One region of the Desulfosporosinus youngiae DSM 17734 genome, then DNA from elsewhere that is predicted to be linked to it. Evidence: riboswitches for the same ligand, from Rfam matches in the RefSeq annotation. Region 1 holds a riboswitch; the other holds the start of a gene.
What was found. A riboswitch is a leader RNA that binds a small molecule or an ion and turns the genes downstream of it on or off. The one in region 1 is predicted to bind cobalamin.
Positions count from the first base shown of each region.

Region 2: linked by a shared signal. The riboswitch ahead of DESYODRAFT_RS06130 (ABC transporter substrate-binding protein) and the one ahead of DESYODRAFT_RS20980 (energy-coupling factor ABC transporter permease) in region 1 are both predicted to bind cobalamin.

Region 1 is NZ_CM001441.1:4,543,828-4,548,402, reverse strand. It holds gene DESYODRAFT_RS20985 (ribonuclease J) at 1-946, shown strand, start outside; cobalamin riboswitch at 1,010-1,191, shown strand; gene DESYODRAFT_RS20980 (energy-coupling factor ABC transporter permease) at 1,539-2,327, shown strand; gene DESYODRAFT_RS20975 (energy-coupling factor ABC transporter substrate-binding protein) at 2,324-2,614, shown strand; gene DESYODRAFT_RS20970 (energy-coupling factor ABC transporter ATP-binding protein) at 2,809-3,663, shown strand; gene DESYODRAFT_RS20965 (precorrin-6A/cobalt-precorrin-6A reductase) at 3,676-4,413, shown strand; gene DESYODRAFT_RS20960 (LysR family transcriptional regulator) at 4,490-4,575, opposite strand, start outside.
Region 2 is NZ_CM001441.1:1,250,357-1,254,931, reverse strand. It holds gene DESYODRAFT_RS06140 (ABC transporter ATP-binding protein) at 1-145, opposite strand, end outside; gene DESYODRAFT_RS06135 (FecCD family ABC transporter permease) at 142-1,203, opposite strand; gene DESYODRAFT_RS06130 (ABC transporter substrate-binding protein) at 1,303-2,820, opposite strand; cobalamin riboswitch at 3,182-3,371, opposite strand; gene tsaA (tRNA (N6-threonylcarbamoyladenosine(37)-N6)-methyltransferase TrmO) at 3,482-3,877, opposite strand; gene DESYODRAFT_RS06120 (MarR family winged helix-turn-helix transcriptional regulator) at 3,932-4,390, opposite strand.

The DNA.
Region 1 (4,575 bases):
CACTGCGGCTGTAAATACAAACCGTAAAGTTGCGGTTGTAGGACGGAGTATGGTGAACATAGTAGGGATTGCCGAGGAATTAGGATATCTGGATATTCCCGAGGGAACCTTAATGGATATCGATGAAATAATCGGCTTACCAGGAAATCAAATCTGTATTTTAACGACAGGAAGTCAGGGTGAACCAATGTCTGCCTTGACTAGAATGGCGAACCACGACCATCGGCATGTAGCGATTCAGCCGGGAGACACTGTGATTATTTCCGCCAGCCCCATCCCGGGTAATGAAAAATCTGTAGCAAAAACGGTGGATCAATTATTCAAGCTGGGTGCCAATGTGATTTATGAATCAGCGGAAGGAATGCACGTATCCGGACATGCGAGCCAAGAAGAGCAAAAGTTAATGCTAAGTATGGTCCGTCCACAGTATTTTATGCCGGTCCATGGGGAGTACCGTATGTTGATTAAACATGCGCAATTAGCAGAGCAGCTTGGTATCCCCAGAGAGAATATTTTTATCACTGAAAATGGTGGGGTCGTTGAGTTTACACGACATGGTGCCGCTTTAGGCAGCAAGGTTATGGCCGGCAAGGTCTTGATCGATGGCTTAGGGATCGGGGATGTCGGGAATATTGTGCTGCGGGATCGTAAGCAACTCTCCCAAGACGGAATTTTAATTGTTGTTATGACAATAAGCCGTGCGAGCGGGGCGATTGTGGCAGGGCCGGACGTAGTCACGCGGGGGTTTGTTTATGTTCGTGAGTCGGAGACCATGCTAGATGAGGCTAAACAAAAAATCAAGCAGACCATGGCTCGTTGCCGAGAGAATCGTATTACGGAATGGGCTGTCTTAAAAAACCAGATCCGTGAGGTTTTAAGTAAGCACTTTTACGAAAAAACCCGCCGCAGGCCTGTGATCTTACCGATTATTCAAGAGGTTGAATAGTTGCTAAATTGGGAAAACTTGTGCTTGACTAGGAAGAACATTCATGTTAAGTTTATAAAAAGTAAATACTTCGAGCCAGTAATTTTTCTGTGTAAGAAAAATTCGACAGGGAAGCCGGTGTGAATCCGGCGCGGTCCCGCCACTGTAAATGGGGAGCTTATTGCCATATCCACTGAGGAAACTTGGGAAGGAGGCAATGGGCGAAGAACCTAAGCCAGGAGACCTGACTGCTCGTCTGCTTTAACTCACGATGGATGGGTGGCAGGGTTTTTGTCGATTAAGCCCTCCATATCGTGGAGGGCTTTAACTGTTTATAACATAAATAGTGGTTTCCTGAGGGAAACCGACCTGCGGGTAGATGTCTTGTTCAAGCGGGATCTGCTTCAAAATGCGAGTGCGACTTGAAAGTGGAAAAGACCGTATAGTTCGAGGCAACCAGTACATTACTGTCTAAAGACAGTAATGTACTGGTTGCCTCGTTATTTTTAGAAAGGAGAGGTGGAAAAGAGTATAGTGGCAGGTAAAGCTTATCTGGGCAGTTTGCTAAATTCTTAATTTTTATTGGTGTCTAACATAAAAAGGAGTTGTTGATATGAAAGGTCTTCCTAAGATAAAAAATATCGGTTTACTGATGATCTATGTTATGGCTGTATACATCTTCTTCCCGGATAACGCTTATGGTATGCATATCATGGAGGGATTCTTACCGTTTAACTGGGCCGCCTTCTGGTGGATCGCTATGATACCTTTTGTTATTGCAGGAGTACGCTCCATTAAAAAAACACTGGCACTCCATCCGAATTTGAAGATGCTGCTTGGGATGGCAGGGGCATTTGCTTTTGTTCTATCCGCTTTAAAGATTCCGTCAGTTACCGGCAGCTGCTCTCACCCTACAGGTGTCGGCTTAGGCGCCATTCTATTTGGACCTGCGGCTATGACCGTTTTAGGAATGATAGTCTTAATCTTCCAGGCTCTTTTGCTGGCCCATGGGGGAATAACGACCTTAGGAGCAAACACCTTTTCAATGGGAATAGTAGGCCCTTTTGTCTCATATGGTGTTTACAAAGGCCTGAAAAAACTGGGGGCACCCCAATGGCTCTCGATCTTTACGGCAGCAAGCTTAGGAAATTTAATGACCTACGTAACAACCTCCATTCAGTTAGGTCTTGCGTTTCCGGCGGCTTCAGGTGGAGTGAGTGCCGCTATCCTTAAATTCATGGGCATTTTTGCAGTCACTCAGGTTCCTTTAGCGATTAGCGAAGGTCTGCTTACGGTAATGGTGTTTAATATTCTCATGGTTTATAGCCAAAAGGACTTGCAGGTTTTAACCGCATTTACAGGCAAGGCCGTATCTTCCATTAAACGGGGGGTTAAAGCATGAAACTCTTTACCAAGAACATGATAATTCTATTATTTGTAGTCTTATTAGCAGTCGTCCCTCTTTTTGTAGCAAAGGATGCAGAATTTGGCGGTGCCGATGGTGAGGCATCAGAAGCGATCACGGAGCTTAACGCTGACTATACCCCTTGGTTTGAATCATTTTGGGAACCGCCCAGCGGTGAAATTGAATCCTTATTGTTTGCTTTGCAGGCTGCGATCGGGAGTGGATTTGTCTTTTATTATATTGGGCTGTCAAAGGGTAAACATAGTTTGAGTAAGAGGGATTAAACGCTCACCCTTCGGAAAAAACTTTATTGCAATTGTGACTATGATTATAGGTATTATTCTATGTCAGAACGGTGTTCTACGGAGAAATCAAGGTGCCCGACCCCGAAATACCCCGTTGATCTTATAAATTATCTTGTTATAATAATAATCGGGATTCCCCTGATCGTTTTAAATTTGCTTTGGAGGTAATGCGTTTGTCTAAGTGCATACTAGAAGTAGTTAATTTAGAGTATTCCTATCCAGACGGTACAAATGCTTTACGCAAAGTTAATTTACCGATTATAAAGGGTGAAAAGTTAGCTATTTTGGGTTCAAACGGGGCGGGAAAATCCACCTTATTTATGCAATTGAACGGAACATATCGTCCGGATTCAGGGTGTATTAAATATCGGGGAGAGGAGATTTCCTACAAAAACAAAGCGTTAATAGAATTACGCAAAAACGTAGGAATAGTCTTCCAAGATCCTGATAGTCAATTATTTTCCGCCAGTGTTTATCAGGACATCTCCTTTGGTCCGCTCAATCTCGGACTTTCAGAAGAAAAAGTCATTGAGAGAGTTGAACGGGCTCTGGTAGATACAGAGACTAAAGACCTTCAGGATAAGCCTACGCATTTATTAAGCTATGGGCAGAAAAAACGTGTTTCGATTGCGGGGGTTCTGGCTATGGAGCCGGAAGTCATTATTTTTGATGAACCAACCGCCGGAATGGACCCTCGTCACTCACAAGAGTTCATGCAGCTTTTGGATAAGTTAAGTGATCAAGGCAAGACTATGATTCTATCGACTCATGATGTCGATCTGGCATATAGCTGGGCAGATAGGTTAGTCATTATGTACCGTGGGGAGATCATTGCTCAAGGATTACCCGGCGAATTATTTTTGCAGCCGGAAATTGTGCAGCGTGCCGATTTGACAATTCCCTGGCTGATTGAGACACATATTGAGTTGGTCAAAAAAGGATGGCTGCTTCCTTCGGCCCCTTTGCCGAAATCAAAAGAGGATCTGTTTAAAACTATTGCGATTAAAAGCGGTCAGCAAACAGCATAGAGTGAGGTAGCCATGATTTTACTTTTAGGAGAAACGGCCGCGGCACGTGAGATTAGTGAATATCTCAATAGCAGAAGGTATGAGCTGACACGGATGCAAACCTGGAGTGAAAAGGCTTCGCTGCATTTACCCTCATTGGTCATTGATGCCAGTCCTCCTTCCAGCAGTGTGAAGTTTGCCCATCTGCGCCAATGGTGTGAAGAGCAGGATATTCCTTATCTTCGCTTAGAAAGACCTGAGACAATCGTTCCTGTCAGCCCCTTAATATATTCAGTGAATAATTGGGAGGAAGCACTGATCCAATTGGAAGACCGCGTAGGTACTTTGTATCAAGAAAAAGGACGGCTGGTAACAGTTTTTGTTACGACCGGAAGTCACCAATTGGAAAGCATCGTCCGAAGTCCTTTTGCTCGATTGGCCCGTATCGTTGTCAGGGTTCTGCCGGAGGGCCGTTTGGTTCAGAAATGCCAGAATATGGGTATATCGCCTAGGAATATCATTGCTATGCAAGGACAATTTTCTAAAGAGGTCAATAAAGTATCTCTTAAATTCTATGGAGCAGATATTCTTTTGACCCGTGATAGCGGGTCCGCCGGCGGAACTGATACGAAAGTCTCGGCTGCCTTAGAGTTGGGGATAGAGATTATTTTCATTAAAAGAAACAACCCGCATACAGGGTTGACGGTGTATAGTGTCCATGAATTGTTTGATTGGGTAGATGCTAATATTCCTGCTCCAAAATGCACATAACTACTAAAAAAGACATGCCCCTAACATAGTTAGCAGGGGCATGTCTTTTTTAGTGCCTGAAAACAAGCTGGTTTTCCTAACTGATTACGGAGGGATTATGATCCATAAGCGAAGAGATAAAGTCAGGTGAAAGCAAATTTTCTGTAAAAATGCCCATGGCTT
Region 2 (4,575 bases), 2.4 Mb from region 1:
ATTTAAGCAAGGTCGATTTTCCGGCGCCGTTAGGTCCGAGGATTACATTGAGACCTTTGGCAAAAGTAAGACTTAAGCCATCAAATATTTTATGGGACCGTTTGCTTTTTTGATAGGAAAAGCTCAGATTATTGACTCTTATCATTGCATACTCCTCATTTTACCAAATATTATGGAGACAAAAAACGGAATTCCAATGACAGCCGTTACCAATCCTATGGGCAGTATGACTCCTTTTATAATGACTTTGCTTATAACAAACGCAAAGGACATTATAAAAGCACCGGTTAATGCAGAAAGGGGCATAAAAAACCGTTGATCTTCACCCACAAGCTGCCGGGCAATATGAGGGGCGATAAGACCCACAAACCCTATGGTTCCCACAAAACAGACGGCTACGGCGGTAAGCAGGGAAGTTATAAAAATGACTCTTCTTCGTACTTTAGCAGTATCTACACCTAAACTCCTCGCCTTCGTATCATCAAGAGTCATGGCGGTCAGTTTCCAGGCATCTTTATACATAATAAAAAAACATACTGCAAGTACAACCAAGACAATAAAAAACTTATCCCAGGTAGTTTTCAGCAAGCTGCCAAAATTCCAGAAAATCAAACTTTGAAGTTCATCTTCATCGGCAACATACTGCAAAATCATGGTGAGAGCACTAAAAAGAAAATTCAAGGCTATACCAAATAAAATAATAGCAGTCTTGCCGATTGAACTCTGACGGGAGAATAAGTAGATCGCCACGGCCACAAGAAGCGAGAAGACGAAAGCATTCACCGTCACTACCAGGGTATCTGAAACATGAAACAGATTTGCATTCAATATCAGTCCCATGGCTGCCCCAAAGGAGGCTGCAGCAGATATTCCCAGGGTAAAGGGACTCGCTATAGGATTGCGCAGTATGGTTTGAATTTCACAGCCGCCAATAGCCAAGGACGCCCCGATAACAACGGCCATAAGAGCCATGGGCAAGCGTATCTGCCTGATGATCATTGGGTTATGACCGTCCCCTTCACCTGTAAACAACACTCTCAATATTTCCTGAATACTTATGGAGGATGAACCCATGGAAATATTCAGGATCAGTAAGAAAGCCAAGCCAATCAGCAGTACCATGATCAAGATAACCCTTTTCTTTATCAGGCTGTTATACAGCTTTCGGTTTACACTCTCTTCAGGCCTTATTTGATATTCCATTATTTATATTACCTCGCTATATGTTTTTTCAGTAAATAAACGATGGCCAAAGGGCTCTGGAATGCTTGCTGCTTTTCCCACAGCCCTTTGCTGTATTATTTACTTATCTGAAGTACAATCTTTAAGAGTCATAAACCAGGTGGTGATATCACTGTCCAGAACCATAAATCGGTCAAAGAACTCATCGAGAACCGCGTCCGGGTCAACCTCTTTAAATTCTTCCGGATAGAATAGCTTAGCCATTTTCAGGCAGGGATAGAAAGCGTAAATCGATCTGCTTGTTGCATGGGCAAATTCGTACAGATTACCATTTTTAATAGCCGTCAAATCACGCCAGCCAATTCTGTTGAGGATATCAAATTCACATTTTTTTGTTTCTTTAATAGAATCCAGCCATCCGTCATTGGTTCCACTAAGGATAATGTAATCCGGATCAGCCTTTAGAACATACTCAGGATCAAGATTACTGCCGCCCCCGCCTGAAGCTGCAGTATCCAAAAGAAGGGCGTCGGCAATGTTATCACCACCAGCAATCCTGATAGGTAAACCCCAACCCGCAGCACTGGTTGCGGTCGATCCATAAACTTCGGAATATCCCGACTTTTCATAGTAGACTGTGGGCTTGTCCTTACGTTGGGAAAGATTTTTGGAAGCGATCAATCCGTACTGCTTATCGAGGAAAGCCGACACTTCGGCAGCCTTCTTTTCCTCCTGGAATACCTGACCAAGCAGCTTCATGGTTTGCTGAACAGACTTATCCAGATTTTTGCCGGGGACATTGATAAGAACGATGGGGATTCCTGCCTTTGTCAGCTGTGCTTCTATTTCCAGGGCGTAATTATGAGCGGACATTGCAGAATTGACAATGAGCACATCGGGATCCATAGCCAGAATCATTTCCAGGTCAAAAGGAGCATTATGGTCGGATATCTGTCCCACGTGCTCCATGTAATTACCCACACTGGGCCTGTACAGTTTCTCATATTTTTGTATGCCATGGCCACCATCCTCTCCTGAAGCCACCAGCATTTTAAAGGCATCCTTACCTTTAAGGGGTATAATATAGTCCATGACATCCATCGTACTTATGGCATAGGACGAAATCGGCAGGCCAATGGTTACTTTGCGGCCTTTAGCATCTGTTATGGTTATAGAGTCTGTAATTTCCTGCTTTACAGGCATTGCCTCTTTGTTGATTGCAGCAGTTACCTTTTCCGTTTCTTCCTCAGGCACAAGATACCCGTATTTTGAAGGGTTCTTGCCGGCAGTCTCCAATGAATTGGCAACGGCATTGATGATTCCATTGCTTGTGAGTGTAGCACCGGAAACAACATCGACAGCCAAGGACTGTGCTTCAATAATGCGTTGGGGAATTTTCTCTATGGCAATGGTTCCGATATCTTTTGTTTCGCTATTCTCACCCACGGCAATATTGGCAATTTTTCCATCTTTATCGACTTCGGTTGTTACCGTAAGCTCTCCATGATAGCCTGCTGCCCTACCCGTAAAGCTTCCCTCTGCGCTTGATGGGCCACACCCGGCGAACGAAATGAGTAACGCCATCACAAGAAATAAGGCAAGGCTGGTTTTTACTATTTTTTTCATTATCTTTTCCATTATGTTCTCCTCTCTTTTTAACTTACTTCAAAATTCGTCAATAGTGTTTTTTCTTTGTTACATTTATACCCCTCCTTATCATTCAATCAAGTAGTCTTCCTTTTTTGTTCTCTGAAGAAAACTTCGCTGGCACCCACCACACGAAGACACTGTCGACCCACGAATTAGCCCTACTTGCAGACACTGTCTTCGCACAGATTAGCCTTTTAGTTATCCTCCGGTGAGACGAAAGCTTTAGTTAACCTGTGAAAACTTTCAAATAAAAAACTCTTAGCTTCTACAATCTTTTAGAAGCTAAGAGTTGTTCAACTACTCGAGTTGACTAATCCACCTATACCACCCCTATCGCTCGTAGAGTACCTTCGGTATGTGAAAATAGGCAGGTCTTCTGGCTCAAGTATCAACATTTTTACAGCCTTCCCAGTTGCCCAGTGGCATTTTGTAAAAACTCCTCTATATACAGCGGCGGGACCGCGTGGGATTTTCACCCACTTCCCTTTTTAATCGGAAGATAACAGATATCTGCCGAAACCTATTTTTACTATTAAATTTTTCACTAATCATGTTACAGCATAATGCCAGCATTCTTCTTCATATGATCAGATCCCCGTCCATTAGTCAAAGGCTTGAACCTGAAAAGACACGATCTGCCGGTTATTCCCTAATCCTTAGGATTCAGAGCCTGATCATAAGGTTTAATATCCAACACAGGGGTATTGTCCAGCATATCCACACCTTGAAATTCGAGGCTGCTACCTTCGATTTTGGTGAACTTAACAATGGACATACCAATTCCATTTGGCCTGTTAGGAGATCTTGTGGAAAAAACCCCTAAATATTCTTGGGTTTTTCGGGAAACCGTCTTTAAACTATAACCGTCTGATTGATGGAAATAGAATAGGATAATCCCGTAGGACCCTGCCTGAATATCTTCGATGCCTTCCTGATATTCATCCAATAGTTCTATCCTTGCCTTTTGACCTGCTGCTAAAATATTTTGTCTGGGAATCTCCTTTTTTTCCTTAAAAGGGGAGCGAATATACCCTATTGGCCGCATAATAATTTCCGTGGCAACACCACCAATTATCGTTTTTACCCCTCTGTTATCCCTTCATTTACCTTGACCGCTTCTGTATTCGATAATATTATCCAACATTCTAAATAGTAATTTCTTAGTAATCTCTTTTTCTTCTTCCGTAAAGCCTTGGGACAATAGTTTGTTCAGATTTTTAAAAACCTGATGAAATTCTTTTTCAAATCCCAAAGACTTATCTGTTACATAGATCCGTTTCTTTCTGGCGTCTTTAGGATCCTCTTCCCAATAAACATAGCCTTCATCTTCCAGTTTTTTTACGGCTCTGGCCGTATTAGCTTTGTCAATATGCAGCTTCTCGCTCAGCTCTTCCTGGGTCAAGCCGTCCTCATTAAAAAGCAGCTGGGTTAAAAAACTCCACTGTCCTTTCCCGATATTATATTTTTTGATATTCTCTCCAATATATGTTTGGCTGTATCTGTAAATAGCCGAAATCGCTTTTATATAGGATCGTTTATTTTCACGTTTATCTGACATATGTCGATTTCACCTTTTCCCGAATTGTATCACGATATAGTTGCGAAAGCAACTATATCCTCTAAAAATAACCTAGCGTTTCTCTTATTTATTTCCAAATCAATTCCTCCGCTTTGGTTAATTACATTCAAATATTTCAGATCCAATTAACGATGACTATGAATTATTTGATATGCCTTATGGAA